2 regions of the Nocardia sp. NPDC006044 genome follow, and region 2 is predicted to be linked to the other one. Evidence: riboswitches for the same ligand, from Rfam matches in the RefSeq annotation. Region 2 holds a riboswitch; the other holds the start of a gene.
The links. A riboswitch is a leader RNA that binds a small molecule or an ion and turns the genes downstream of it on or off. The one in region 2 is predicted to bind glycine.
Positions count from the first base shown of each region.

Region 1 (15,299 bases), 530 kb from region 2:
GCCGAATTCACCGGTCTACAGCCTCGGCCACCGCAACGTCCAGGGCTTGGCCTGGGACTCGGCCGGCAGGCTCTACGCGACCGAGTTCGGCCAGGACACCTACGACGAGATCAACCTGATCCAGCCGAAACGCAACTACGGCTGGCCGGTCGTCGAGGGCAAGGGCGACACCCAGGGCGGCCGCTACACGAACCCGCTGATCACCTGGGCGACCAGCGAAGCCTCGCCGTCCGGACTGGCGATCACCGCGAACACGTTGTACGTCGCGGCGTTACGCGGCGAGCGGCTCTGGACGATTCCGCAGGTGGCCGACGGCACGCTCGGCAAGCCGGTGGCACAGCTGCGCGACCGATACGGCCGGCTGCGCACCCCGCAGGTCGCGCCGGACGGCTCGCTGTGGCTCACCACCTCCAACACCGACGGCCGCGGCGATGTCCGCACCGGCGACGACCGGATCATCCGCTTCCCCGCCCGCTGAACTCAGCACTCGACGACGGCCACCGCCAGCCCGCCGCGCGAGGTCTCCTTGTACTTGTCGAGCATGTCGGCTCCCGTCGCGCGCATGGTCTGGATGACCTGATCCAGCGACACGTGGTGCATGCCGTCACCGCGAATGGCCATGCGGGCGGCGGTGATCGCCTTCACCGCGGCGATGCCGTTGCGTTCGATGCACGGGATCTGCACGAGTCCGCCGATCGGGTCGCAGGTGAGGCCGAGGTTGTGTTCCATGCCGATCTCGGCGGCGTTCTCGATCTGCGCGGGCGTGCCGCCGAGCACGGCGGCCAGACCTGCCGCGGCCATGGCGCAGGCCGAACCGACCTCGCCCTGGCAGCCGACCTCGGCGCCGGAGATCGACGCGTTCTCCTTCATGAGCTGGCCGATCGCGCCCGCGGTGAGCAGGAATTCGACCACGCTGTCCTCGTCGGCGCCGCCGACGAATCGCTGAATGTAGTGCAGCACAGCGGGAATGATGCCCGCCGCGCCGTTGGTCGGCGCGGTGACGACCCGGCCGCCCGCGGCGTTCTCCTCGTTGACCGCCATCGCGTACAGGGTGACCCACTCCATCGCGCGCAGCGGATCGTTGTCCTCGGCCTCGGCGCCGAGCCGCTCGAACAGGGTCGCCGCGCGCCGCCGCACCCGAAGCGAACCCGGCAGCACTCCCCTGGCCGACATCCCGCGGTCGACGCAGCCGCGCATCACCTGCCAGATGCCGAGCAGGTCCGCCCGCACCTGATCCGCACTGCGCCAGGACATTTCGTTGGCCAGCACGATATCGCTGATCGACTTGCCGGTGGCCGCGGTGATCGAGAGCAGTTCGTCCGCCGAGCGGAACGGATGCGTCACGGAGACCGGGGCTTCGACGGTCCGGCCCTCGATCTCGTCCTCATCGAGCACGAAACCGCCGCCCACCGAGAAGTACTGGCGTTCGCGCAGCACCTGACCCGCGTCGTCGTACGCGGCGAACCGCATCCCGTTGGTGTGAAAGTCCAAGCGGGTCAACCCGAGCAGTTCCACATCGCGGTCGACGGCGAACGCGATCGGCTGCACGCCACCGAGATACAACCGGCCGTCGGCGCGCGCCGTGGCGACGGTGGCGGCCATCGTGTCCGGGTCGATGGTCTCCGGCTGCGCGCCGGCCAGCCCGGCCACGATCGCCTCGACACTCCCGTGCCCGCGGCCCGTCGCGCCGAGCGAGCCGTAGAGCTGCACCCGCAGCGCGGCGGTCCGGTGCAGCACGTCGGCGTCCTTCAGCCGCTCGACGAACGCCGCCGCGGCGCGCATCGGCCCCACGGTATGCGAACTCGACGGCCCGATACCGACCCGGAACAGGTCGAATACGCTGATCGTCACGCCGGGTTCCGCACGCCGAGGTACAGCGGGAACCGCTGCGCGAGCGCGTCCACCCGCGCGGTCAGCGCCTGCGTGGGCGCGCCGCCGCTCAGCGCGGTCGCGATGATATCGGCGACCTCGGTGAACGCCGCGGCATCGAAGCCGCGGGCGGCCAGCGCCGGTGTGCCGATCCGCAGCCCGGAGCTGATCATCGGCGGACGCGGATCGAACGGAATCGCATTGCGGTTCACCGTGATTCCGAGGGTGTGCAGGAGATCCTCGGCCTGCTTGCCGTCCAGCCGCGCCGCGCGCAGGTCGACCAGCACCAGGTGCACGTCGGTGCCGCCACTGACCACGCCGATGCCCGCTGCCCGGCAGTCCTCGGCCAGCAGCCGGTCGGCGAGGATCCGGGCACCCGCGAGGGTTCGCTCCTGCCGGTCGCGGAAGGCCGGCTCGGCCGCCATCTTGAACGCGACCGCCTTCGCGGCGATCACGTGCTCGAGCGGGCCGCCCTGCTGGCCGGGGAACACCGCCGAATCCAGTTTCTTGCCCAAATCCGCGGTGGCGAGGATGAATCCGCCGCGCGGCCCGCCCAGCGTCTTGTGCGTGGTCGAGGTGACGACGTGCGCGTGCGGCACCGGCGACGGATGCAGCCCGGCCGCCACCAGGCCGGCGAAGTGCGCCATGTCGACCATCAGGTACGCGCCGACCTCGTCGGCGATGCGCCGGAATTCGGCGAAGTCGAGCTGCCGCGGGTAGGCCGACCAGCCGGCCACGATCAGCTTCGGCTGATGGTCGTGCGCGAGCCGCGCTACCTCGGCCATATCGATGAGCTGGTCCTCGGCCCGAACATGGTATGCCGCAACGTTGTACAGCCGGCCGGAGAAGTTGATCTTCATGCCGTGGGTGAGGTGGCCACCGTGGTCGAGCGCCAGGCCGAGAATGCCGTCGCCGGGCCGCAGCAGCGCGTGCATGACCGCCGCGTTCGCCTGCGCCCCCGAATGCGGTTGCACGTTCACGTATTCGGCGCCGAACAGCGAACGCAGCCGCTCGATGGCCAGGGTTTCGATCTCGTCGACGTATTCGCAACCGCCGTAGTAGCGGCGCCCCGGATAGCCTTCGGCGTATTTGTTGGTGAGCACCGTGCCCTGGGCATGCATCACCGCGAGCGGCGCGTAGTTCTCCGAGGCGATCATTTCCAGTCCGCGTTGCTGGCGGCTGGTCTCCTGGTCGACCAGAGCGGCGACGACCGGGTCGAACTCGCGCAGCGAGACATCGAGTTCGGTGCGCAGGGCAGAGGCAGGATCAGCCATGGGGAGCCTTTCGCGGATGCGTGGGGGTGGCTCCTCCCGCTCTGTCCTATGGCCTGAGAGATTCACGCGTCGCGCGTTTGCCCCGTCGGCGAGTGCGTGGTGCACTACTTTTCAGAGTTGCCTTGTGCGTAGCGGTACTGGGCCTGAGAGATTCCCGGGAGGTGTTGCTCCTTCGGCTCTCCATCGAACGGATGGAGATCTCCCGCTGCGTGTGCGGCGATATTCAGTTGATGGATACCGATATTTGTTGCATATAGCGCAACAGGCGCGCGATATGCAACATAGTATTATCGTCGGCCGCGCGGGTTGTCAATGGCGAACCGCACCGGCCCGCTCAGCCGAAGTAGCCGAGCCGGTGACTGATGTCCGCGGCGCTCGCGATGGCCAGCGCGGCCGTGGGCGCGAACAGATCCGGACCGAGCCGATAGGCCGGACCCGAAACGCTCAGCGCGGCAACGATAACCCCGTTGCTGTCGAACACCGGAGCGGCGACCGCGTTCAGGCCGACCTCCAGTTCCTCACGCACACTTGCCCATCCGTTCTCCCGCACCTCCACCAGCTGCGCGGCGAGGTCGGCGACCTTGGTCAGCGTGTTCGCGGTGAAGGACTCCAGCTTCGGGCCGACCTGCTTGCGCAGCGCCGCCGGTTCGAGACCGGACAGCAGCACCTTCCCGCTCGACGTGGCGTGCGCCGGGCAGCTCTGCCCGACCCAGGAGCGCAGCGCGATCGACCCGGTGCCGGCCGCCTCCACGATGTTGATGATCCGATTACCGTCCAGCACAGCGATATTCGTGGTCTCGCCGGTCCGGGCGGCCAGTTCGTTGCAGGCGCCTTGACTCTGACCGACCAAATCGACCTGCGCACTGGTGGATCCGGCCAGCCGGACGATGGAGAAGCCGAGCCGGTACTTGCCGCGGTCGGAGAGCTGCTCGACGTAACCGCGCGATTCCAGCACGGCGATCAGCCGGGAAACGGTAGATTTGTGCACACCGAGTTCGGCGGCAATCTCCGTGACACCCGCCTGGCCGAGCTTGGCGATGATCTCCAGCACGAGCAGTGCGCGGTCGACCGACTGCACCGCAGCGGCCCGGCCCGGGTCCTCACCATCCTGTTTTGCCATGACGCCGTCATTCTAGGCCGAGGGCATCGCGATCCCGCGGACGCGTCGCTGGACGGCCGCGATCTCGCGCAGCGCGTCGTTCAGCAAACTCCGGTTCAGGGGCGACAGCTCCGCCATCACCACCACATCGCCGGGCCGGTGGCCCGCGGACAGTTGCTCGACCTGATGCACCATCCGCATGCGCTGCAACATGACGAACACCTCGGTGAGCACCGCCGCGTCGCGATCGGCGATCACCCCGGCCGTCGCCGCCGCGGCCAGCCGCACCGGCGTCGCCGCGGCCGTCACGCCGGCCGCCAGCCCGCCCCAGCGGGCCAGGTTAACGATCGGGACCAGCGCGTGCGTCTTCAGGTCGAAGGTGCCGCCACGCCGGGACAGGACGTCGCGCAGCGAGCGCGCCCGGACCCGTCCGGACAGCGCGTCGAGCAGTTGCAGGCGCAACGCGTTCGGATAGTCGGCGCGCATCCGGGCGAAGGCCGCGGGCACCGCGTGCAGGCCCGGATCGCCCCAGACCACGCGCCCGTCGATCAGCAACGACGACATGACCAACCCGCGATCGACGAGCGGATCGTCCAACCAGCGCGTCGCCGCCCTCGTCCACTCCGACCGGGAGCGCGCGAATTTCGGCTTCGCGGCGATCGCTCCATTGCTGTCCGCGGGCAGTCCGCAGGCGTCGAGGATGGCGTGCGTGCGTTCGGCGATGGCGCGCAGTTGCCCACTGGCCGTGGACAATTCATCGTCCCAGGACAGCGCGCTGTCCACATCCGAGGACGGCATCGCCTCGCGCCGGGCGATGCTGCCGAGGGTGAGCCAGGCGAAGCCACCCTGCGGCGCGTCGCCGGACTCGGCGATCGCGAGCTCGAGCGCCTTGCGCACCACCGAGTCGATGACCACGGAGAGGATGCCGCTCGTCGCGGACGCTTTGGTGCCGTTGCGGAACAGATCGACCGTGGTGCCGGGGATTTCGCGGGCCGCCACTTGCAGTCGCGCCGCGTCGGCGGCCGCGCCGATCGCCCGGCGCAGGGCGAAGCTCTGCCGCGCGGAGGCCGCGAGCAGGTCCGAGTCCTCGAGGACGCCGAGCACCTCACCCCGCCGGGTGACCACCGGCAGGTGCCGCAACCCGCTCTCCAGCATCTCCATCAGCACGGTCTCGGCGGACAGATCGGCGCTCACCCGCCGGGCCGGCGCGCTCATCACCCGCGCGATCGGCAGGTCGACCGGCAGCCCCGCCGCCACCACCTCGGCCCGCAGATCCTGATCGGTGAAGATGCCGAAATCCCCGTCCGGCAACCGGATCAGCACCGCCGTGACCCGCTGCTCGGTCATCCGGATCACCGCCTCCCGGACGCTGGTCTCCGGTGTCACGAAAATCGGCTGCGCCGAGACGAGTTCGCTCGCCGGGCGGGTGCCGAGCACCTGCGCCATCGGGGTTCGGTTGCCGGACACCGTCTTCCACGCCGACGACGCCAGAAAGGCCAGCCCGTCCGGCTGCGCGAACTGCGCGCGGACGTGCTCGCCGGGCAACCGGATCAACAGGCTGGTCTCGGTGGCCAGCGCGACGAATTCGGCGCTGCCGCCGGTGAGCAGCGGCACGTAGCCGAAGATCCCGCCTGCCTCGACGGTGTCGATCGTGCGGCTGTCGTCCGACAGCGACGAGGCGGCGGCGTCGGGACCGTTGCGCCGCAGGATGACCCGGCCGGTCCACACCATCCAGATGTCGTCGGGCACCTGCGCCGAGTAGTCGCTGATCACCGCGCCCGCCGCGAACTCGTGCAAAGACGAGGCCGCGGCGAGCCGGTCGAGATCGGCGGCGGTCATCGACTGGAACGGCGCGTGCCCGCCGAGGAACGCGGCTAGTTCGCCCTCCGCAGACATGTCCGGCTCACGTGGTCCGGACGAGATCCGCGCACTTCTCCGCCATGGCCATGACAGTAATGTTCGGGTTCACCGCGGGCAATTTCGGCATCGCGGACGCGTCGACCACCCGCAGCCGCGACACCCCCTTGACCCGCAGCTCCGGATCGAGCACCGCCAGCGGATCGTCCACCGCGCCCATCCTGGCCGTGGCGGCCGGGTGGTACACCGTGTTGTGGGTGGCGCGGATGTAGCTCAGCAGTTCGTCGTCGGAGGTCGCGTCCGGGCCGGGCGCGAGCTCGGCGGCGATCCACTCGCGCAGCGGGGACTGCTCGGCGATCTTGCGGGCCAGCCGGACCCCGGCCAGCATCACCCGTTCGTCGTGGCCGTCCGGATCGGTGAAGTAGCGGGGGTCGACCTTCGGCCGGTCGCGGAAGTCGCGGCTGCGCAACCGGATCGTGCCGCGCGAACGGCCCTGCGTGACGTTGGGGGTCAGGCAGAAGCCGTTGTCGGTGGTCGGGTAGCCGCGGCGCAGCGTGTTCATGTCGAACGGCACGCTGCCGTAGTGCATCATCACGTCCGGCACCCGCAGCGACTCGTCGAGCGTGGCGAAGATGCCGATCTCCCACCACTGCGTCGAGGTCGTGACCATCGGCCGGGCGGCGTCCCAGAACACCAGGCCTTCGACGTGGTCGTCCAGGTTCGCGCCCACGCCGGGCAAGTCGGCCAGCACCGGGATGCCGATCTCGCGCAGGTGCTCGGCGGGCCCGATCCCGGACAGCATCAACAGCTTCGGCGTATCGATGGCGCCGGCCGTGACGATCACCTCGCGGCGCGCGGAGACGGTGTCGTAGCCGATGCCGTCGGGGCGCAGATATCGCACGCCGGTCGCGGCGCGCGCGTCGTCGAACAGGATCTCGCTGACCCAGCAGTCGGTGCGCACCTCCAGATTCGGGCGCGAATCCAGCACCGGGTGCAGGTACGCGTGCGATGTCGACATGCGCGTGCCGTCTTCGGCGGCGTTGATCTGGAACCAGCCCGCCCCGTTGCGCACGGTCGCGCCCCGGTTGAACCGCACCGTCGGCAGCCCGACCGCCGCGGCCGCCGCGAGCACCGCGACGCCGCACGGGTCGTCGGGCGGCACGTCGCGCAATCGGACCGGGCCGCTGCGACTGTGCTGGTCGCCGGGCGCGTCGTTGTTCTCCAGCCGGGTCACGTAGGGCAGCACGTCCGCCGCGCCCCAGCCCTTCGCGCCCAATGCCGCCCACTCGTCGAGATTCTCGGCGGGCGGCCAGAACGCGATACACGAGTTGTGCGAGGAACATCCGCCGAGGACCTTCGCGCGGGCGTGGCGCAGAAAGCTGTTCCCGCGCTCCTGCGGCTCGACCGGATAGTCCCAGTCGTAGCCGGAATCGAGCAGATGCATCCACTGCGCGAGTTCGAGGATGGCCCGATCGCCGACGTCGGACGGGCCCGCCTCCAGCAGGCACACCGTTACCCGCGGGTCCTCGCTGAGCCGGGCGGCGAGCACGCACCCGGCGGTCCCGCCACCCGCGATCACGTAGTCGAACACGGCGTCAGACATTGCGTACCTCCGCTGCGTGGGAAGCCAGAGTGCCGATTCGCTTGCGGCCCTTCAGGATGTACCAGAGCAGACCGGCGCCGAGGATCGCGCCGATGTAGACGAACGCACCCCAGGTGTTGTACCAGGGCGTGCCATAGACGGATGCGCGCGGCCAGGCCAGGTTCAGCGCCATCCCGATGCCCCACACCACGGCGACGATATTGACGATCATTCCCCAGCGCCCCATGGTGAAATATCCGCCCGCCGCAAGCTCTTTCGGCGGCCACTGCCCGCGCAGCCGCTGCTTGAGCATCGGCCCGGTCACCATCAGGTACGCCAGGTAGATCATGATGATCGCGATCGAGGTGAGCACCGTGAAGATCTTCGGCTGGCCGATATTGATCACCAGGATGAGCGCGGCGAGCACGCCGATCAGCACGGCCGGGATGACCGGCGTCTGGGTCTTCGGATGCACCCGGGCGAGCTTCTCGCCGAACGGCAGTGCGTTGTCCCTGGCCATGGCGAAGGTGAGCCGGATGGCGGCGGTGTGCACGGCGAGCGAGCACACGGTCACCGCGACCACGATGCAGCACAGAAAGATCGTGCCGAGCGGGCCCCACATCACCTGCTCGACAATGTATTGCAGGCCGCCGCTGGAGCTGCCGATCTGCGGGTCGTCGAGATCTGGCGCCGCCATCACCGCGAAGGCGAGGATCGCGCCGCCGATCACGAAGGACGCGAGCACGGCGCGCAAGATGGCCTTGGGCGCGGTCCGCCGCGGTTCCACCGTCTCCTCGCCGAGCGAACTCGCGGTATCGAAGCCGTACATGACATAGCCGGAGGCCAGCGAGGCGACCAGGAACGCGCCGAGGTAACCGCCGGACTCCCCCGCGCCGTAGCCGTGCGTGGAGAAGAACACCTGCGGGCCGCGCGTCGCGTTGGCCGCCAGGATGATCGCGATCAGCACCGCCGCGATGAGCTCGATGAACACGCCGGCGCTGTTGATCATCGCCATCAGCCGGACGCCGAGCGCGTTGATCGTGGTGGTGAAGATGATCATGATCGTGCCGAGCACCACCGCGTTGGTGGCGTAGTCGTGCTCGCCGCTGCCGTCCCCGATGAGCTGGAAGCCGCTCCACAGCCGGGGCAGGTTCAGCTGGAGCGCGAGCACCACCGCGGACAGCGTCACGATCGACGCGGTCAGCATCAACCAGCCCGACGACCAGCCGACGATTCTGCTGCCGAGCTGTTTGGACCAGTTGTAGACCGAGCCGGCCACCGGATAGCGCGCGGCGAGCTCCATGAAGCACAGTGCGACAGCCAGCTGCCCGACGAAAACGATCGGCCACGACCACAGATACGCGGGACCCGCGCTGCCGAAACCGAAATAGAACAGCTGAAACGTGCCGGTGAGGATCGATATATAGCTGACCCCCGCCGCGAAACTGGCGAACTTCCCGATACTTCGGTCGAGGGATTCCTTGTAGCCGAAATCCTCCATTCCGCTGTCATCGGACACACCGTGTTCCTGAACCACCATTGCTTACCGTGCCTTTCGCGGGCGGCCGTACGGGCTGTCCGGCCGAGATTTGCTGCTTACGATCAGACGCCCTTGAACCACTCCGCCGGCTTCGGTGCCGTGTTGTGCCAAATGTGTTTGATTTCCTGATATTCGGCCAGGCCGGTCGGGCCGAGTTCGCGTCCGTTGCCGGACTGCTTGAACCCGCCCCATTCCGCACCGGCGGTGTAATAGCCGAAGTCGTTGAGCCACACCGTGCCGTGGCGCAGCGCGCGCACCACCCGCTCGCCGCGCGCCGGATCCGCGGTGCGCACGCCCGCGGCGAGGCCGTATTCGGTGTCGTTGCCGAGCCGGATCGCCTCGGCCTCGGTGCTGAATCGCTCGACCGTGAGGATCGGGCCGAAGGTCTCCTCCCGCACGATGCGCATCGAGCGATCGCACCGGTCGAAGATCGTCGGCAGGTAGTAGCTGCCGTCCTGCAAGGCGGGGTCGGTCGGCCGCGCACCGCCGGTCACCAGCTTCGCACCCTCCGAGATGCCCAGCGCGACATAGGCTTCCACCTTGGCGCGGTGTTCGACGGAGACCAGCGGACCGGTTTCGCTGGCCGGGTCGAGGCCAGGGCCGACCCGGATCCGCTCGGCCCGGCTCGCCAGTTCCGCGACGAAGTCCTCGGCGATGGACTCCTCGACGATCAACCGGGTGCCCGCCGAACAGACCTGCCCGGAGTGCAGGAACACGCCGGTCAGGACGTGGTCGACGGCGCTTTCCCAGTCGGCGTCGGCGAACACGATGTGCGGGTTCTTGCCGCCGAGTTCCACCGCCACCTTGGTGACGTGTTCGGCGGCCACGTTGCTGATCGTCCGGCCGGTCGCCAGGCCGCCGGTGAACGAGATGAAGTCGACGTCGGGGTTGTCGGTCAGCGCCGCGCCGAGCACCGCGCCGCTGCCCTGGACCAGGTTCAGTGCACCGGCGGGTACCCCCGCCTCCTCGGCGAGCCGCGCGAATTCGATGGTGGTGAGCGGGGTGACCTCGCTCGGCTTGAGCACCATCGTGCAGCCCGCGGCCAGCGCGGGCGCGACCTTCCACGACATCTGGAGCAGCGGATAGTTCCACGGCGCGATGAGCACGCAGACACCGATCGGCTCGCGGATCACCCGGCTGATCACCGCCGGGTCGCCCACATCGATCAGCCGGTCGGCCTGCACGGCGACGGCGTTCGCGTAGTAGCGGAACACAGAGATGACGTCATCGATGTCGATCTCGCTCTCCACCAACGTCTTTCCGGTGTCCGCCGTCTCCAACCGGGCCAGCCGGTCCTTGTCGCGGGACAGCAGGTCGGCGATCCGCAGCAGCAGCGCGGACCGCTCGGCGACCGGGGTCGCGGCCCACCCTCCCTCGTCGAAGGTGGTGCGGGCGACCGCCACGGCGTCACGCGCGTCGGCCGGGGTCGCCTCGTCCACGGTCGCCACCACGGTGCCGGTCGCCGGGTCGATGATCTGCCGCACGCCGCCGTCCGACGCGTGCGTCCATCGACCGCCGATGAGTAGATCCGGATCACCATTCATCACACGTCACCTCACGTCACCGATCCGACAGGACAACCACTCGTGGAACTCCGCGATGTGATGCTCGGCGGGCACCAGCACCCCGCCCTTACGGTAGGCGCGCGACGACATTGCGGGTTGCGTTCGCTCACATGCCGCGAAATCCTGTTCGTTCACCCGATGGAACAATTCGACGGAGCGGGACACATCGCGTCCCGCGGCAACCACATCCTTGGTATACAACCAATCACACTCGACGATAGTTCGGTCCGCCGACATGGGGAACATTCGGTGGAAAATGATGTGATCCGGGACCAGATTGACGAAAACGGTCGGCCGGACGGTGATCGCGAAGTAGCGGCGGTCCTGTTCCGGGGTAACTCCGGGCAACCGGTCGAAACCCGGCGAGCCGTCGACGGTGAATCCGGCGATATCGGCGCCGAATTCCGCGCCGTGGCCGACGAACACCTGGGCGGCGAGTCCCTCCGCGAATTCGGGCAGCACCTCGGTGAGTTCGGGGTGGATGGTCGCGCAGTGGTAGCACTCCATGAAGTTCTCCACGATGAGCTTCCAGTTGGCCGCGACGTCGTAGACCACCCGGCGGCCCACCGCCAGGGTGTCGATCTCGTAGGCGTCGATGGCGGCCGGGTCGCCGAGGCGCTCGGTGACCGCGCCCATCACGTCGTGCTCGAACGAGGGCGGCTCGTCGGCCAGGCAGACCCAGGCGTAGCCGAGCCACTCACGGAGAGCGACCGGAATCAGGCCGTAGGCGACGCGGTCGATGTCGGCGCCGGTGGCATCCCTCAGTGCGGCCATGTTCGGCGCGGCGACCAGCTTGCCATCCAGGCCGTAGGTCCAGGCGTGGTACGGACATTGCAGATTGCGGCGAACCTGGCCCTGGTCCTCGGTGCACAGCATCGCGCCGCGGTGGCGGCAGATGTTCAGGAACGCGCGCAGCGCGCCGTCGCGGCCGCGCACGATCAGCACGCTTTCGCGCCCTACCTGGACTCGCCTGAACTGGCCGGGGTCGGCGAGGTCGCCGGTTCGGATGGCGCAGAACCACATTCGTTCGAAGAGCTGTTCCTGCTCGGCCGCGAAGATGGCGTCATCGACGTACCACTTGCCGCCGAGCGTGGGAATCAGGGCCGGTGTGGTCACCGGCGACAGGTCGGCCGGCCCGCCCGCGCGGTCGCCGCCCTGCGTCGGATCGCTATGCGATGCTGTTTTCACTGGTCACCAGCCTCTGCGGGTCGAATAGGGCGATCGGGTGCCTGGTGGTCGCGTCGATGACGAGATCGGCCAGGATCTCGCCCACCACCGGGACGAATTTGAAGCCGTGGCCGGAGAAGCCGCAGGCGATGGTGATCCGGTCGCCGCCGGGGTGGCGGGCGATGACGAAGTGCTCGTCGGGGGTGGTGGAGTACATGCAGGTGGCGGTGTGGACACACGGACCGGCCACGGCGGGGATCAGGGCGGCGGCCCGGTCGCGCATCGTGTCGATCTCGTCCGGGTGGACCACGCGGTCGATGGTTTCCGGAGTGCAGACGGTCCCTTTGCGGAAGAACGCGGTCTTCACCCCGCCCGCCGGTCCGTCGATGGCGGGGAAGCCGTAGATCTGCATGCCGGAGTCGTCCTCCGCGATGTAGATCGGCTGGTCCGCGAAGGCCGCGGCACCGCCGATCGGATCGAACCAGTAGAGGACGTGGCGTTCGATGGTGATCGGAATGCCGAACTCGGCCAGCAGCTTCGGCGCCCAGGCGCCGGGGCAGATCAGGAGCTGGTCCGCGTGATAGGTGGCCCTGGCCGTGGTCACCGTGACGCCGGAATCGGTTTCGGCCCAGCTGATCACCTCTTCGCCGAACGACAGCGTGGCGCCGGCGCGCAGGGCCAGATCGATGTGGGCCTGCACCGTCAGTTCGGGGCGGGCGAATCCGCCGTTGGACTCATAGATCCCGATGTCGTCCGGCGCGGGAGTGAAGTTCGGGAAGCGCCGCTTGATCTGCGCGGCGTCGAGCAGTTCGTGCGGCAGTGACCATTCGCGGCTCGCCCGCAGGCTGCCCGCGACCGTCAGGCTGTCCGGCGGGCCGAGGTAGAGGCCGCCGGTGAGCCGGATGACCTCGCGGTCGGAGTCCGCCGCCAGCTTCGCCCAGAGTTCGTACGCACGCAGCAGCAGCGGAACGTAGGCCGGGTCTTCGAAATAGGACTGCCGGACGATGCGCGAACCACCGTGGCTCGAACCCCGATTGTGTGCGGGCGTAAATTTTTCCAGCCCGAGCACCCGCTGCCCGCGCGCCGCGAGGTGATAGGCGGCGGCGCTGCCCATGCCGCCGACGCCGATCACGATGACGTCGTAGCCCGTTGTCGCCGTAGCCATCTCGCTACCTCCTGATCCTGGACATCTCGGGATCGACCACCGGCTCCGCGTGCACCCTCGCGCGGTGGCGCGTGCCGAGGTATTCGACCTCGACCACGTCGCCGACGACGACCGAGGCGGGCAGCCACGCGTAGGCGATGCTGCGACCGATGGTGGCCGAATAGCCCGCGCTGGTCACGTATCCGCCCAGCAGGCCGTCGACGTAGACCGGTTCCTTGCCGAGGACTACCGCCGCCGGACTCTCGAAGACGATGCTGCGCAGCAGCTTCGCCGGTGGGCCGGCCTGCTCCAGCGCGCGCTTGCCGATGAAGTCGGGCTTGGTCATCCGGACCGCGAAGTCGAGTCCGGCCGCGGCGGGCCGGTGTTCGGCGGTCATATCGGTTCCCCAACTGCGGTAGCCCTTTTCGATGCGCAGGCTGTTGAACGCGATCCGGCCGGCCGCGATGACCTCGTGCGCCCGACCCGCCTCCCACAGCAGATCCCATAGCGCGTTGCCGTATTCGGCGGTCGCGTAGATCTCCCAGCCGAGCTCGCCGACGTAGGAGACGCGCATCAGGGTGACCGGAATAGCACCGAGATAGGTCTGCAGTGCGCGGAAGTACTTGAACGACTGGTGCGACAGGTCGCCGGAACACAACGGCTGCACCAGATCCCGCGCGTTGGGCCCCCAGACGCCGATACAGCAGGTGCCCCCGGTGATGTCGCGCAGCGTCACCGAGCCGTCGGCCGGCAGGTGCCGGGTGAACCAGTCGAAATCCATCGGGCCGTTCACGCCGACCTGGAAGCGTTGCGGTTCGAGCCGGGCGACGGTGACATCGCTGCGGATACCGCCGGTTTCGTCGAGCACCAGCGCGTAGGTGACCGAGCCGACGGACTTGTCCAGATTGTTCGTGGTGAGTCGTTGCAGGAGTTCGAGTGCACCGGGTCCGGCGACCTCGTAGCGGGTCAACGGGGTCATGTCGTACATCGCGACCCGTTCGCGGGTCCAGCGCGCCTCGGCGATGGAGATGGGCGACCAGAAGTTGCCCGACCATTCGTCGCGCTCCGGGAACGGAACTCCGTCGTCGCGAAGTCGTTGTGCCAGTTCCGCGTTGGCTTCATACCACGCGGGTCGCTCCCAGCCGCCACCCTCGAAGAAGAACGCGCCCATTTCCTGCTGCCGGGCATAGAAGGGACTGGTACGCAGACCGCGCAAGGCCGTTCGGTACTGGTGCGGATGGATGATGTCGTAGACCTCGACAAAGGCCTGCGAACTCGTCTGCATGATGAATTCCCCGCTGCGCGCGACGTCTTCGAATCGATACAGATCGCACTCGTGCACGTCGGTGCCCGGCGCGCCATCGATGATCCATTCGGCGGTCGCTTTGGCCACACCGGCCGAATGGGTGACCCACACGGCCTCCGCGACCCAGAATCCGGCGAGGTCGCGATGCTCCCCGATGATCGAGAAACCGTCGGGGGTGAACGAGAAGATCCCGTTGAACCCCTCCTCCGGCTTCGAATCCCCTAGCGCCGGGAGCAGTTCCATGGATTCGCGCCAGGCGGGAACGAAGTCGGCCTCGGTGAACGGCAGCATCGAGGGCATCGCTTCGCCGGCGGTGGCCGCGGACAGGGTGGACATGTCCACCGGCATCGGCTGGTGGCCGTAGTAGCCGATGCCGAGGCGGTCACCGTGTACCCGGTAGTAAAGGTCCTGATCCTGGTGTCGCAGGATCGGCAGGCGGGCGGTATCGCGGGGACTGGCGGTTAGCGGGGCCAGCGACCCCGACTTGGCGTACTGGTGTGCCATCGGGACCAGCGGCAGGACCAGACCGGTCCGCTTCGCCAGTTCCGCGCCCCAGAAACCGGCCGCGCAGACGACGATGTCCGCTGCGATGGCGCCGTCCGCCGTCTGCACACCGGTCACCCGGCCGCCGCTTTCGGTGATCGCGAGGACTTCCTGGTGGGGCAGGAAGCGTGCGCCGCGACCGGCGGCGGCCTGCGCCTGCGCCTGCACCGCCCGCACCGCATTCGCCAAACCGTCTGCCGGAGTGTGGAATCCGCCGATAAAATGGTCGGCATCGAGCAGCGGGTACAGGGCCGCACATTCGGACGCATCCAGCAGGCGCCCCTCGATTCCCCACGACTGTGCCCAGCCGAACTTGCGGTGCAGATCCCGCCAGCGCTGCGGCGTGGTCGCCA
Region 1 covers NZ_JBIAID010000001.1:3,200,853-3,216,151, reverse strand. Annotated here, with positions in the region: gene ACFYO1_RS14615 (PQQ-dependent sugar dehydrogenase) at 1-478, shown strand, start outside; gene ACFYO1_RS14610 (L-serine ammonia-lyase) at 481-1,851, opposite strand; gene glyA (serine hydroxymethyltransferase) at 1,848-3,143, opposite strand; glycine riboswitch at 3,175-3,268, opposite strand; gene ACFYO1_RS14600 (IclR family transcriptional regulator) at 3,478-4,263, opposite strand; gene ACFYO1_RS14595 (putative nucleotidyltransferase substrate binding domain-containing protein) at 4,276-6,138, opposite strand; gene ACFYO1_RS14590 (GMC family oxidoreductase) at 6,146-7,702, opposite strand; gene ACFYO1_RS14585 (APC family permease) at 7,695-9,221, opposite strand; gene ACFYO1_RS14580 (aldehyde dehydrogenase family protein) at 9,284-10,765, opposite strand; gene ACFYO1_RS14575 (aromatic ring-hydroxylating dioxygenase subunit alpha) at 10,772-11,911, opposite strand; gene solA (N-methyl-L-tryptophan oxidase) at 11,955-13,118, opposite strand; gene ACFYO1_RS14565 (FAD-dependent oxidoreductase) at 13,123-15,299, opposite strand, start outside.
Region 1: it holds a riboswitch for glycine, as region 2 does, so the genes downstream of both, glyA (serine hydroxymethyltransferase) here and gcvP (aminomethyl-transferring glycine dehydrogenase) in region 2, are expected to answer to the same signal.

Region 2 (15,299 bases):
GCACACCGGCCGAGCTGACCGAGGCGTCGAGTCGAAGATCGGCTCGGGCCTCGCATAGAGTTGCGCCCACACGATCACAATGGAAAGGACGGACGGCCTGTGACCCAGACCCCCGAAGATCTGCGCTACACCGAGGAGCACGAGTGGGTGCAGCGGATCGGCCCGACCCGGGTTCGGGTGGGCATCACCGATTATGCCCAGTCCCAGCTCGGTGACGTTGTGTTCGTGCAGCTGCCCGAAACGGACAAGGACGTCGCCGTGGGGGACAGCATCGCGGAGGTCGAGTCGACCAAGAGCGTGTCCGACATCTACGCGCCGATCGCAGCGAAAGTTGTTGCGGTGAACGAGGTTCTGGTGCAGGAGCCGGAGACGCTGAACACCGATCCGTACAGCGACGGATGGCTGTTCGAACTCGAGGTCGCGGACGCCGCCGGCCTCGACAAGACCCTTGATGAACTGTTGGATGCGGCAGGTTATCAAGGAGTTATCGGGGGCTGAATCAGCCTTCCCGGTTCTACCTGCACGGGCACGCCCTGGCAGGGTACGGTCAATGCCAACAGATGCGCCGACAGCCATTGTCGGGAATCTAGGGACTCGACGGCAGGTCGTGGTGCCACAGGTATCACCTGCTTGCATGGATAATCAGGTTCGAGGAGGAGAGAAACGGTGAGCGAGAACAAAGACCCGGGTTACGGGGAGACCGCGGCCGAGACGACGTCGGTCTTCCGCGCGGATTTCCTGAACGAGGTCGACGCGTCGCGCTCCGGAGAGCCGACCGGCGAACAGCCGGTCCAAGGGGTCGAGGGTCTGCCCGTTGGTGCGGCCCTCCTGGTCGTCAAGCGCGGTCCGAACGCGGGCTCGCGGTTCCTGCTGGATCAGCCGACTACGTCGGCGGGCCGCCACCCCGACAGTGACATCTTTCTCGACGACGTCACCGTCAGCCGTCGGCACGCCGAGTTCCGTCAGGACGACGATTCGTTCCAGGTTGTCGATGTCGGCAGCCTGAACGGCACCTATGTGAATCGGGAGCCGGTGGACTCCTCGGAACTCCAGAACGGCGACGAGGTGCAGATCGGCAAGTTCCGCCTGGTGTTCCTCACCGGACCGCGGGCGCAGAACGACTCGGCGGGTGCAGGGAGCCTATGAGCACGCGGCGCTGGGTTCTTTCACCTCATGAAGGGCTCGGGGTCATGAAGGACTCAACGCCGTGACAGGTGCGGCGCAGTGGGCGCGCGGAGGCATGTCGATCGGCTCCGTGCTCGACCTGCTGCGCCCGGACTTTCCGGACGTCACCATCTCGAAGATCCGCTTCCTGGAGGCGGAGGGCCTCATTCGGCCGGAGCGCACGCCCTCGGGCTACCGCAGATTCTCCGTCGCCGACTGTGAGCGGCTTCGGTTCGTGCTGACCGCGCAACGCGATCAGTACCTGCCGTTGAAGGTGATCAAGGAACAACTCGAAGCGATCGACAGCGGTGCGGCGACGCTCGGTGTGCGGGAAGCCCGCGCCCGGGCGCATTCGGGCCATACGGGTGCGTCGGAGCCGGCGGCAGCGACCGCCGGCTCCGAGCACCCGGTCGCATCCGGCGGGAACAGAAACGGCGCCATCGCGCCGAGGAGGCTCGGCGTGGTGCCCAGCGAGATTTCCCCCGACGATCTGCGCTTCGATCACGAAATCCGGCTCACCCGCGCGGATCTGCTCGCCCAGGCCGACATCGACGAGGCGTTTCTCAACGATCTGATCCGGGCGAACCTGATCACCCCCGGCGCCGCCGGATTCTTCGACGGCGACGCGGTGACGCTGGCCCGGACCGCCAAGGCGATGGCCGAATTCGGTTTGGAGGCACGGCATTTGCGCGCGTTCAAGCTGGCCGCCGATCGGGAGGCCGCGCTGGTCGCGCAGATCGCCGCCCCGATCGCGAAGAGCCGCGACGCCGGTGCGCGGGCCAGAGCCGAGGAAACGGTGCGTGAACTCGCGGCGCTGTCGCTGACGTTGCACGCCTGTCTGGTGAAGTCGTCGGTGCGGACGTCGCTGGGCGGCTGAACATCCCGTCGGCCCGTTGACGCGGAATCGGTGTCATGTTTCGGTCATCCAACACGCCGATTTCGGCTTGCACACCGATCGCTGCACCCGCGCGGGTTCGCCTAGACTCGTTGGTACGGCGAGCTGGGCGGTGGTCGTGCCGGGCGGCCGGCGGATATTGGGAGGCAGTGCGATGAGTGAAATGCGTGTCATCGGCATTCGTGTCGAGCAGCCACAGAATCAGCCCGTGCTGTTGCTCCGCGAGGTGTCGGGGGACCGGTATCTACCGATTTGGATCGGGCAGGCCGAGGCGACGGCGATCGTGCTGGAGCAGGAGGGGGTGACCCCGATCCGCCCGCTGACCCACGATCTGATCAAGATCCTGATCACCGAGCTCGGGCACACCCTCAAGGAGGTGCGCATCGTGGATCTCCAGGAGGGCACGTTCTACGCGGACCTGGTCTTCGAGAACGATCTGCACATCTCGGCGCGGCCGTCGGATTCGGTAGCGATCGCCTTGCGGGTGGGTTGCCCGATCTACGCCGAGGAGCCGGTGCTCGAGGAGGCCGGGCTGGTGATGCCGGACGAGCGCGAGGACGAGGTGGAGAAGTTCAAGGAGTTCCTCGAGTCGGTCTCGCCCGACGATTTCAAGGCCACGGATAGCTGAACAGGACCTTTCCGGCAATCCGGCGTTTTCGCGGGCTGACCGGGGGATCGTCCCTTAACCAGAGCTTGAGACTTTAACCGCGCGTCGCGTTTGGCCGGACGATGGTGCTCCCTGGACAATCAGGGGAGTAATCTCGATAGTTGGGCCACGTCCGTTTTGGCCAGGTCGTCAGTATGAGCAGTGGTCGAAGCGGAGCCGGGTCATCGATGAGGCCAGCGGTCGGCGGAGCAAGGGAGTGGTCAGTGGCAGAGGAATCGCAAAATGTGGTGCAGCCAGGCCTGTTCCCGGACGACTCGGTTCCCGACGATCTGGTCGGCTACCGGGTTCCCAGTGCATGCCAGGTGGCCGGGATCACCTACCGGCAGCTCGATTACTGGGCACGGACCGGATTGGTCGTGCCCTCCATTCGCAGCGCCGCCGGCTCGGGTAGCCAGCGCCTGTACTCGTTCAAGGACATCCTGGTCCTGAAGATCGTGAAGCGGCTGCTCGACGCGGGCATCTCGCTACAGAACATCCGGATCGCGGTCGACCATCTACGCAGCAGGGGAGTGCAGGACCTCGCGGGGATCACCCTGTTCTCCGACGGCACCTCGGTGTACGAGTGCACCTCGGCCGAGGAGGTAGTCGATTTACTGCAGGGCGGGCAAGGCGTGTTCGGCATCGCGATCAGCGGCGCCATGCACGAACTCACCGGCGCCATCGCCAACTTCCCGGCCGAACGCGCGTCCGCGGTGACCGAGCGGCCGGAGGACGAACTGTCCTACCGGCGTAAGGCCCGGATGAGCCGCAAGACCGGATAAGAACAGACAACCGACAACACCCCGCCGCCCCGGCAGAACTCAGGGTAGCGGGGTGTTGTGCTGGGCGGCATCTGGTTTTCGATGGCGACAGCTCGGACTGTGTCAAAACATAGTGTTAAGTAGATATGCGCATCTATCGATGTGATCGTCCAGAGCTCCCGCATACCGACGTGACCAGCGCGACACCCGCAGGGAAGGGACCAGTGACACGTTCTGGCGTGTCGTCGGCTTAAACTGGTGGCGCGCCAACGCCGTGCGGGAGAGTCCCGGGTTCGACAGAGTCCGGGCGCCGAAGGAGCAGCACCTCCCCGTCAATCTCTCAGGCATCAGGGACCGTGCGGGCTTGGGCGCCTCTGGAAAGCGGTGGCTTCGGGCCGCCCGCCCATGGGGAAAGGGGCTCGACCTTCATTGCGGTCGCGCGTCCGAATCTCTCAGGCAACACGACAGAGGGGGAGGGCTGGTAACCGTCGACCCCTGTCGACCCGCCCGAACCCTATGGGAGCTGCCGTGACTCGCTCATTCGCCGACCGCCACATCGGACCCGACCGGGGCGAGATCGCCCGGATCCTGGACGTCGTCGGCGTCGGCTCGCTCGACGAGCTCGCCACGAAGGCGTTGCCCGCCACCATCCTCGACGGGTCCGGCCTGGCCGGATTGCCGCCTGCCGCAACCGAACACGAGGTGCTGGCCGAACTCGCCGGGCTCGCCCACTCCAACACCGTGGCCACCTCGATGATCGGGCTCGGCTACTACGACACCCTCACCCCGCCGGTGCTGGTACGCAACCTGCTGGAGAACCCGGCCTGGTACACGGCGTACACGCCCTACCAGCCGGAGATCAGCCAGGGCCGGCTGGAGGCGCTGCTCAACTTCCAGACCATGGTGTCCGAGCTGACCGGGATGGACGTGGCGAACGCGTCGATGCTGGACGAGGCCACCGCCGCCGCCGAGGCGATGACGCTGTTGCAGCGGGCGAGCCGGTCCAAGTCGACGCGGCTGGTCATCGACACCGACCTGTTCCCGCAGACCAAGACCGTGCTGACCACCCGCGCGCAGCCGCTCGGCATCGAGCTGGTGCCGGCGGATCTGTCCGCCGGCGAGCTGCCCGAGGGTGAATTCTTCGGTGTGCTGGTGCAGGCGCCGGGCGCGTCCGGCCGGGTAGTGGACTGGACGTCGCTGATCGGCGCCGCGCACGAGCGCGGCGCGCTGGTCGCGGTGGGCGCGGACCTGCTGGCGATGACGTTGATCGCGTCCCCGGGCGACCAGGGCGCGGACGTCTGCTTCGGCACCACCCAGCGTTTCGGTGTGCCGCTCGGCTTCGGCGGCCCGCACGCGGGTTATCTGGCCGTGCGCACCGCGTATGCCAGGCAGCTGCCCGGCCGGCTGGTCGGCGTCTCGGTGGACGCGGACGGCGACGTGGCCTACCGGCTGGCGCTGCAGACGCGCGAGCAGCACATCCGCCGGGAGAAGGCCACCTCCAACATCTGTACCGCGCAGGTGCTGCTGGCGATCGTCGCGGCCATGTACGCGAGCTACCACGGCGCCGACGGCCTGCGCGACATCGCGCGCCGGGTGCATCGGCACGCCGCCACCATCGCCGCCGGCCTGGACGGCGCGGTCGTGCACGACACGTTCTTCGACACCGTGCTGGCGCACGTGCCCGGCGGTGCGGAAGCCGTTGTGGCGAAGGCGAAGTCGCGCGGGATCAACCTGCGCCTGGTGGACGCCGATCACGTCGGCATCGCCTGCGACGAGGCCACGACCGAGGCACACGTCGCGGCGGTGCTCGAATCCTTCGGCACCACACTGTCGGCCGAGCAGCGCGACCCGGCGCCCGCGGTCGAGATCGAGAACCGGACCTCCGAGTTCCTCGACCATCCGGCGTTCACCAAGTACCACACCGAGACCGCGATGCTGCGCTACCTGCGTTCGCTGTCCGACAAGGACATCGCGTTGGACCGCAGCATGATTCCGCTCGGCTCCTGCACCATGAAGCTGAACGCGACCGCGGAGATGGAGGCCATCACCTGGCCCGGCTTCGCCCGCGTGCACCCGTACGCGCCGGTCGAGGACGCACCCGGCCTGTTGCAGGTGATCCACGACCTGGAGCAGTGGCTCTCCGATATCACCGGCTACGACTCGGTCAGCCTGCAGCCCAACGCGGGCAGCCAGGGCGAGTACGCCGGCCTGCTGGCGATCCGCCGCTATCACCTGGATCGTGGTGACACCCACCGGGATACCTGCCTGATCCCGTCCAGCGCGCACGGCACCAACGCGGCCTCGGCGGCGATGGCCGGGCTGCGCGTCGAGGTGGTCAAGTGCCGGGACAACGGCGACGTCGACCTGGACGACCTGCGGGCCAAGATCGCCGACCACGCCGACCGGCTGGCCTGCATCATGATCACCTACCCGTCCACGCACGGTGTGTACGAGCACGAGGTCGCCGAGCTGTGCGCGCTGGTGCACGACGCGGGCGGTCAGGTGTACGTCGACGGCGCGAACCTGAACGCGCTTGTCGGACTTGCCCGTCCGGGCCGGTTCGGCGGCGACGTGAGCCATCTGAACCTGCACAAGACGTTCTGCATCCCGCACGGCGGCGGCGGGCCCGGTGTCGGTCCGGTCGCGGTCCGGTCGCACCTCGCGCCCTACCTGCCCGGCGATCCGCTGGTGACCGACTCGCACGCGGTGTCGGCGGCCAACTACGGCTCCGCCTCGATCCTGCCGATCACCTGGGCCTACATCCGGATGATGGGCGCGGACGGCCTGCGCGACGCGACGCTGACCGCGATCGCCTCGGCGAACTACATCGCGCGCCGGCTCGACGAGTACTTCCCGGTGCTCTACACCGGCGAGCACGGGATGGTCGCGCACGAGTGCATCCTGGATCTGCGCGATATCACCAAGCAGACCGGCGTCACCGTCGACGATGTGGCGAAGCGCCTGGCGGACTACGGGTTCCACGCGCCGACGATGAGCTTCCCGGTCGCGGGCACGCTGATGGTCGAGCCGACCGAGAGCGAAAACCTGGACGAGCTGGACGATTTCATCGAGGCGATGATCGCGATCCGCAAGGAGATCGATCAGGTCGCGGCGGGCGTGTGGCCGGTGACCGACAACCCGCTGCGCGGTGCGCCGCACACCGCGGCGAGCCTGGTCGGCGAGTGGGATCACCCGTACAGCCGCGAAACCGCTGTGTACCCACGGGGTCTCGGCCACCCGCGGCCCAAGGTGTGGCCGCCGGTCCGGCGGATCGACGGCGCGTACGGCGACCGCAACCTGGTCTGCTCCTGCCCCCCGATCGAGGCGTACGCCGACTGACCGTCGGCACGGAGGGCGCCCTTGTCTGCGTCTTCAGGGGGTCGTCAGCGACTGAACCACTGCGGACCCGAAGCTGAGGTCGTCGGAGGTGGTGACCTTCGTGTACGTGCCGCCGGACTGCTCGGCGATGCTTTTCAGCGTCTGCGTGCCCTGGCCGCCGATCACGATGATGTCCACGCGGACCGGGTGCGCCTTGTCGATCGCGGCGGACATTTCGGCGGCGAGTTTCGCGCCGGTGACCGTCGAGTCGTCCTCGGGGCCGTCGGTGATGAGGAGCACGGAATTCGTTCGGCCGGGGGTGTATCCGTTGACCGCGCTCTTGTACGCGGCGATCAGCGTCGGGTACGCCTGGTCGGCCTTGACCTCACCGGCCTTGATGGCGCCGAGCGCGTTGCTGATCTTGGTGCGCTGATCGTCGGTGAGCGCGGCGGTGGCGGCCTGTACCTTGTAAGGCGTTGTGCCGTCGAGGTTTTTGCCGTATGTCCAGAGGCCGAGGCCGAAGTCCGGTGGCATCACCGTCAGCGTTGAGCTCAGCGCGCCGACGACATTCGCCAGCCGGGTCATCGAACCGTCGGTGGTCGACATGGACGAGGAGACGTCGACCAGCACGGTGGATTGCACGCCGAGCACCGGATTGGCAAGGGTGGCACGGACTTTGTCGAGGGCTGCGCGCGGCGGTGCGGGGGTGGCGGCGGGTGCGGTGCCGAAACCCGCCGCGGTGAAGGCCGATACCTGCTCAGGTGCGCGCAGGTAGTCCGCGAACAGTCCGCCGATCAGGTTCTGTGTCTTGTCGACCCAGGGCCCGGACATCAGCGCCGCCGGGTGATCGGCGACCGGCGCCGCGCCGGACGGCCGGAAGACCGTAAGTCCCGCTTGGGTTTTCGCCTGCTGCTCGGTGGTGGCGACCGCGTGCACGGTGGCCTGCTGCGGTGCGCCGGCGAGAATGCCGAACGCCGCGGCGGTATCGGCCGCCTCCGGCGCCTCGGCGGCGAGACCGGAGATCGCCGCGACGGCTTGGCCCGACTGCGCGGCCTGCTCGGTGAGCGGTTCCGCGCCGGATACCGCGGACCCCACCGCCACGGCGGCGGCGAGCGAGGCGTCCCCGGGCGGTAGTGCCATGCGCAGGCCGCCCCAGCCGGACAGCCCGACGTCTTTGAGCGAACCTTGTTGCAGCCGTGGCAGATCCGCCCACGTGGTGTTGGCTTGTTCCAGCGCGCCGCGCAATTCGTCCGGCACCGCGAGCACGATCGGGCTCACCGCGACCGGCGCGGGCGTGCCCTCGATCATTCCCGGCACCCGCATGGACTCGATCGAACGGGTGGAATCGGGGATCCAGAGCACCGGCTGCGGGCCGAGGTTCTGGTCCCACGGCTTGCCGTTGGTGAACGCGGCGACGATCGCGGCGGACGGTTGCGCCGTCACGACCACCTGCGCGCAGTGATCCCGCACCTTCGGCTTGGTCGCGTTGTACCGGTCCGCGGCGCCTTTGACCTGCGCGGCAATGTCCGGATCGGCGGTGACGTAGAGCGTCGACGCGCCGGAGACGCATGCCGCGGCCGCGGCGCTGTCCTCGTCGGCCGCCCGATCCCGTAACTGGAACCATCCGACGACCCCGGCGACGAGCAGCACGATGGCCACCACTGCGATAACCGGACCTTTGCTGACGCCCCGGGATCTGGTTCCGCTGCGATGAGTGCCCACGGTGCACAGTGTATGTTCACCGGCGATTTGCGGCCGCGTCGAGGTTGCCCTCACCGGCGTGCCGTAGGCCGTGTCCGCCGGCCGCCGTGTCCGGGGCGGACACGGCGGCGGGATTCACGGGCGGATCAGCTGCCCGCGGTCGAACTCGTGGCCGCCCCAGACGCCGGACTGGCCGGTGCGGGCGGCGAATTCACCGCAGGCCACGCGGATCGGGCAGCCCGCGCAGATGCCGCGGGCGTAGTCGAAGTCCTGCGACGGGTACGGGAACCACGCCTCGTGCTGCGGATCGCCCCGGCAGGCGGCGCGATGCCACTCTCGGGAGTCCGAGAGCGGAAGCAGCTCGGCCAGGGTCAGTTCCACGACCGCGCTGGTCTCGGTGCGGATGGTCATCGCGATCCTCTCCTTTCTCGGATGGTTCAGGTGGCGGCGAGCTGCTTCCAGATCCGCCGCTGTTGCCTGGCCTGGTGGTTGGGTGCCTTGGGCTGCCAGAGCAGCCGCATGCCCGCTTCCTCGGGGGTGCGGTCGGCCTTGGTGGTATTGCACGGGCCGCAACAGGCGACGAGGTTGCTCCAGGTGTTCGGGCCGCCGCGGCTGCGCGGCCGGATGTGGTCGACGGTGCGGGCCCAGGCGGCGCAGTAGCCGCACCGGTGGCTGTCCCGGCGCAGCACGCCGGCCAGGGTGGCCCGGCTCTCGTCGTGCACCCGCGCGGAGTGCTCGAGGTAGACGTAGCGCAGCAGCCGGATGGTCTCCGGCAGCAGTAGCTCGACGTGCTGGGACCGGATCAGGAACTGCGGCGCCCGGTCGGCGATCGACTCCGCGGCGCCGCTCGTCAGCAGCACGACAGCCCGGTCGGCGCTGATCTCGTGGAGCGCCTCGTAGGAGGCGTTCAGCACCAGCACGCCGGTGTCTATCCAGTTGTCTGCGGTCAGCATCGCCGGGTTGGCGGCATAGCGGAATGTCATGGGAATCACCATGTTTCGGGAAGGGTCGAGCGGGGGAAGGGGCGGTCAGTTACCGGCCGGGAGGCAGCCGTCGTCGTTTCCGCTGCGCAGCTGCCGGTCGAATGCTGGTTTCATGGTCGACAACCGTTGTGCCGCTTCGGCGTTCGCCCGAATCGGGTCGTATACGCGCATGGCCACCTCCTCCTTTCCGCGTGCTCGTGGATCACCGCTACCTGGTGATCATCGTCGAATTCCATGGTGACATAACGGGCCTACCGCTGTCGGGTCATTTATTTCCGGGCGCGGGTCAGGCGTTCTGTAGCTGGGCGGCGCCGAACGAAACGTGGAACCGCTGGCACCAGATGGTGACGCTGGTGAACGCGGTCAGATCGGTGTCGGCGGGCAGGACGTAGTTCTGGCTGCCCTTGTTGCCTTTGAGGCTGCCGAGGTCGGTGTGTGTGCCGTCGTCGAAGACGAACCAGCCGGCCTTGCCCTCGACCACCTCGGCGTCGGTGAGCCATACGTGCAGGTCGGGGCCGTCGGAGGTGTCGAGGTCTTCGAGCCGGAGCACACGGGTGCCGTCGGGCAACTGGAGGATTCGCACGGTGCCGGAGGTGTCGTGCTCGTGGGAGATGAGGGTGCCTGTGGCCAGGGTGCGCGGTTGCGCGGGCTGGCCGGGCGCGGCGGCGGAGGGTGCGGCCTCGTTGACGGTGGTGTTGGTGAACAGGCGCCACGGTTGCGCCAGCGCCAAGCCGACGCCGAGCCCGACGATCAGGAGAACGGCCAGCGTCCACGTGATGGGGGATCGGGCGATCTTGCGTGCGGAAACCATGGGTGCCCTCCGGGTGGCGCGACAGACGTTGTCTCTCATTGAACACGGGTGAGCATCGATTTCCAGGTGCTCAATTGTGACCAATTGCTGACGTCGACCTGGGTTTCCGGCGTTCGCGGTGGCGAGCACCTCGGCAGCGCGACTGGTGAATTCGACCGTGCCGTAGGGACTTTCGCGCCTCGCATACATAGTGCAGCAATCGCATACGCCGCAGCGTGCTGGGGAGTATGCGGGGTACGAAGGAGCTGTGCGAAGGACTCCCTATCTGTCGCTTGGGACGGCTCCGGGCCTCGACTCATCCCGCCGAGGCCCGACGTCCGGCGCCTACAGGTTGCCGACGATGTGTTCGAGGCGGTCCGCGACCAGTTCACGGGCCTTCTCGCGCAGGGCGGGGCGGTAGCCGCTCGGGTACACCGGATCGCCGGGCGCGTAGTCCTTCAGGACCTCCTTGGCCAGGGTGATCTTGTGTACCTCGGTGGGGCCGTCGGCGATCGCCATCACCTCGGCGTAGTTCATCATGTCGACGAACGGGAGGTCGGTGCTGACGCCGATGGCGCCGTGCAGGTGCAGTGCGCGCTGGGCGATGTCGTGCATGACCTTGGGCATGGCGACCTTGATGGCGGCAATGTCCTTGCGCACCTTGAGATAATCCTGTTCCTTGTCGATGCGCCACGCGGTGCGCAGGACGAGCAGGCGGAACTGTTCCATCTCGATCCAGCTGTCCGCGATGCGTTCCTGCGTCATCTGCAGGCCGGCCAGCGGGCCCTTGCGCATCGGGCGGGAGACGACCCGCTCGGCCATCATGTCGAAGGCCTTGCGCACCAGCGCGACGGTGCGCATCGCGTGGTGCACGCGGCCGCCGCCGAGGCGGGTCTGCGCCACGATGAAGCCCTGTCCCTCGGCGCCGAGCAGGTGGTCGGCGGGCACGCGGACGTCGGTGAAGCGCAGGTGTCCCTCGTGCTCGCTGAACCCGTGCACGTGGAAGTTCTTGACGATCTCCAGGCCCGGGGTGTCGGCGGGCACGATGAACATCGACATGCCCTGGTACGCACTGACTTCGGTGTTGGTGACCACCATGACGATGTGGAAGCTGGCGAACTGCGCGTTCGAGTTGAACCACTTCTCGCCGTTGATCACCCAGTGGTCGCCGTCGCGCACCGCGGTGGTCTTGAACGTCGTCGGGTCCGAGCCGCCGGTGGGTTCGGTCATCACATAACAGGAGCCGATCTCACCGGCCAGCAGCGGCTCCAGATACTTCGCCTTCTGCTCCGGGGTGCCGTAGTGCGCGAGGATCTCGGCGTTGCCGGAATCCGGTGCCTGGCAACCGAATACCGACGGCGCCCAGAACGACGTGCCGAGCACCTCGTTGAGCAGGGCCAGCTTCATCTGCCCGTAGCCCTGGCCGCCGAGCTCGGGACCGAGGTGACATGCCCACAGCCCCTGCGCCTTCACCTGCTCCTTGAGCGGGCGCATGAGCGCCATCGCCTCTTTGTCGGTGCGGTCGTACGGGTTCGGGTAGAGCAGGTCGAGGGGCTCCACCTCGGTGCGGACGAATTCCGCCGCCCAGTCCAGCTTCTGCTGGAAGTCCGGGTCGGTCTCGAAATCCCAAGCCATGGTCAGCCTTTCGTGTGGTTGTCGGACGTGGTCACCACGCCGTCGAGGAACGTGGTCGCGAGGATGTCGGCGATCTCGGCGGGGGTGTGCCCGCCGTGTGGCCGGTACCAGAAGGTCACCATGTTCAGCATGCCGAGCACGCTGTTGGTGACCACGTGGTCGTCGGTGCGCAGCAGCCCGGCGGCGTGGCCCGCGTCGATCGTCCGCTGCCAGCAGTGTTGCACGCGATCGCGCAGTTCTTGCAGCTGCGCGCCGCGTTCGCCGCTGAGCGCGGTGACGTCGCGGAGCTGGATCGCGACCTCACGGCGATGATCGATGATCAGGCCGACGTGGCTGTGGATCAGCTTGCGCAGCTTGGTGATCGGGTCGTCGGCGCCGGAGGTGATGCGTTCGGCGTCGACCAGCATCAGCTGGATGTAGTCGTGCAGGATCTGCCAGAGCAGTTCCTCCTTGGAGCCGATGTGGTAGTAGAGCGCGCCGCGCTGCACGTCGGCGCGGTCGCCGATCTCCGCGACGCCGGTGCCGTGGAATCCCTTCTCCGCGAACAGTTCCACGGCGGCGCGCACGATGCGCTCGCGGGTGTCGCCCGCCGACGATTCGGCCGCGGGCGGGCGGCCGCGCCTGCGGGTGGGGGCGATATCGGAACCGCTCGTCATGGGCCGGAACCGCGCTCGCGGTGCGTCGTGGTGCTCATCGGGCCGGGTCCAGGACTACTTGCTCACGCCGTCCGCGCGTTCGGCGAACAGCTGATAGGCGTCCGCGCCCTCGGACATCGGAAGTGGATGGGTGACCACGAATTCCGGGCGCAACCGGCCGGCCGCGGTCAGCTTCAGCAGGGTCGGCAGCTCGTATTGGATCGAACACAGCCCGATGTGGAATTCGAGCTCTTTGACCTGGGCCAGCGGCATGTGGAACGGATACGCGCGGTTCTGGTTGACGCCGATCACGCTCACCCGCCCGCGGTGCCCGACCGCACTGATCGCCAGCTTGATGGTGGCGTCCGCGCCGACCGCCTCGATCGCGACATCCGCGCCGCCACCGAGCATGTCGCGAATCGCGAGCTTCGGGTCGTCCGCCTCGACCGGTTCGGCTCCGAGTTCGGCGGCCTGCTTGCGGCGTTCGTCGATCAGGTCGACGCCGAGCACGCGCGCCGCGCCCATCGCGAACGCCGACTGGATCGCCATCAGCCCGACCGGCCCGAGCCCGATGACCACCACCGTGTCGCCGGGCGCGATGCGCGCGCGGCGGGCGCCGTACCAGGCGGTCGGCGCGTTGTCGGTGAGCACGACCGCGGCCGCGTCGCTGACGCTCTCGGGCAGCGGCACCAGGTTTCCCTCGGCGTGCGGGACCGCCAGCAACTGCGCCTGGCCGCCGGGCAGCGCCCCGCCGAGCCCGTAGCAGGCGTCGATCGCCAGCGGAGTGCGCTCGCAGGCCGCGACGATGCCGGCCCGGCACTTCGCGCATCGGCTGCACCCGGCCGAGGCGGACACCAGCACCCGGTCGCCGATCGACAGGCCGTGCACCTCGGGGCCGAGTTCGACGATCTCCCCGACCGCCTCGTGCCCGACGCTGTAGCCGACCTGGTCGGTGAACCCGTGGCCGCTGTAGATGTGCAGGTCGCTGCCGCAGATACCGGTCGCGGTGACCCGGATGATCGCGCTGTCCGGCGCGGTGAGGACCGGATCGGGCACGTCGGAGTACGAGATCTGCCGCGGGCCTTGATAAGTCAGCGCCTTCATCGCCAACCGCCGTCCAGTGCCAGGGTGGCGCCCGTGCAGAACGCGGAGGCGTCCGTGGCGAAGAACAGTGCGGCGCCGACGATCTCGCCGGGTTCGCCGACACGGTGCTGCGCGTTGAGCGAGGTGATCTGGGTGCGGACCTCGTCCGGCCAGGCCTTCGAGATGTCGGTGGCGAAGGCGCCGCACTGAATCGTGTTGACCCGCACCGTCGGTCCGAAACTCTGCGCGAGACCCGCGGTGAGCGTGTTCAATCCGGCCTTGGCCGCGGCGTAGGGCAGCGCGAACGGCGCCGGGCGGACCGCCTCGATCGAGGAGATGTTGATGATCGAACCGCCGCCGCCGGCCGCCATCCGGGTGCCGATCAGCGATGAAAGCCGGAACGGCCCTTTGAGATTCACGCCGATCACCTTGTCGAACAGCGATTCCGAGACCTGATCCAGGCTCGGGTACAGCGGGGAGAGGCCGGCGTTGTTCACCAGCACATCGACCCGGCCGAATTCGGCGTACGTGGTCTCCACGAGCGCGTCGCACTGCGCCCAGTCGCTGACATTGCAGGCCACCGGCAGCGCGCGGCGGCCGTGGGCGTTGGTCACCTCGTCGGCCAGCGCCACGCAATCGTCGAGCTTGCGGCTGGCGATCACCACATCCGCGCCCGCCGCCGCGAACGCGAGCACCATCTCCCTGCCGAGTCCCCGGCTGCCGCCGGTGACCACGACGACCTTGTCCGTGAGCGACACACACACTCCTGCCGATCAGAAAATGTTCCGATCAGTACATTAAATCTCCGCGCCGATAGAATCAAGGAGTTGTCCGGCCGACCGCCGACACGGCACGACGCGCCGACTGATCGATCCCCTCACGATCGGCGCGCCGGAACATATCGGCGAGACGCCGCGTTCGACCCGCTACAGGGTGGTATCACTACCCACGGGTAACATGTATGCGTCTTTCCCACCCGGCTTTCTCAGAAGTGAGGCAGTAGATGACAGAGCGGATTCAGGTCGGCGGGCTTCAGGTGGCCAGCGTTCTCCACGAGTTCATCGAGAACGAGGCGCTCCCCGGAACCGGCGTAGATTCCGCCGCGTTCTGGGCCGGAGCCGAGCAGGTCATCAACGATCTCGCGCCGCGCAACCGCGCGCTGCTCGCCGAGCGCGACGAGATCCAGGGCAAGGTCGACGCGTGGCACGCCGAACATCCCGGCGCCAACTACGACAAGGCCGCCTACAAGAGCTTCCTCGGCGAAATCGGTTACCTCCGTCCGGAGCCCGCCGATTTCCAGATCACCACCCAGAACGTGGACACCGAGATCGCCACCACCGCAGGCCCCCAACTCGTGGTGCCGGTGATGAACGCGCGCTTCGCGATCAACGCCGCCAACGCGCGCTGGGGTTCGCTCTACGACGCGCTGTACGGCACCGACGCAATCTCCGAGGCGAACGGCGCGGAAAAGGGCAAGAGCTACAACAAGGTTCGCGGTGACAAGGTCATCGAGTGGGCGCGCAACTTCCTCGACGACTCCGCGACGCTGATCACCGGCTCGCACATCGGCTCGACCTCCTACAAGATCGTCGACGGTGAGCTCGAGGTCGGCCTGGAGGACGGCACCGAGATCGGCCTGGCCGATCCGTCGCAGCTCGTCGGCTACCTGGGCGATCCGGAATCGCCGA
Region 2 covers NZ_JBIAID010000001.1:3,728,466-3,743,764, reverse strand. Annotated here, with positions in the region: gene ACFYO1_RS17155 (CDP-alcohol phosphatidyltransferase family protein) at 1-18, shown strand, start outside; gene gcvH (glycine cleavage system protein GcvH) at 100-498, shown strand; gene garA (glycogen accumulation regulator GarA) at 667-1,146, shown strand; gene ACFYO1_RS17140 (MerR family transcriptional regulator) at 1,241-2,041, shown strand; gene ACFYO1_RS17135 (bifunctional nuclease family protein) at 2,214-2,687, shown strand; gene ACFYO1_RS17130 (MerR family transcriptional regulator) at 2,894-3,487, shown strand; glycine riboswitch at 3,734-3,833, shown strand; gene gcvP (aminomethyl-transferring glycine dehydrogenase) at 3,983-6,805, shown strand; gene ACFYO1_RS17120 (VWA domain-containing protein) at 6,839-8,506, opposite strand; gene ACFYO1_RS17115 (WhiB family transcriptional regulator) at 8,621-8,896, opposite strand; gene ACFYO1_RS17110 (HNH endonuclease) at 8,923-9,468, opposite strand; gene ACFYO1_RS17105 (hypothetical protein) at 9,514-9,639, opposite strand; gene ACFYO1_RS17100 (DM13 domain-containing protein) at 9,755-10,279, opposite strand; gene ACFYO1_RS17095 (acyl-CoA dehydrogenase family protein) at 10,604-11,893, opposite strand; gene ACFYO1_RS17090 (TetR/AcrR family transcriptional regulator) at 11,896-12,549, opposite strand; gene ACFYO1_RS17085 (alcohol dehydrogenase catalytic domain-containing protein) at 12,604-13,632, opposite strand; gene ACFYO1_RS17080 (SDR family NAD(P)-dependent oxidoreductase) at 13,629-14,369, opposite strand; gene ACFYO1_RS17075 (malate synthase G) at 14,615-15,299, shown strand, end outside.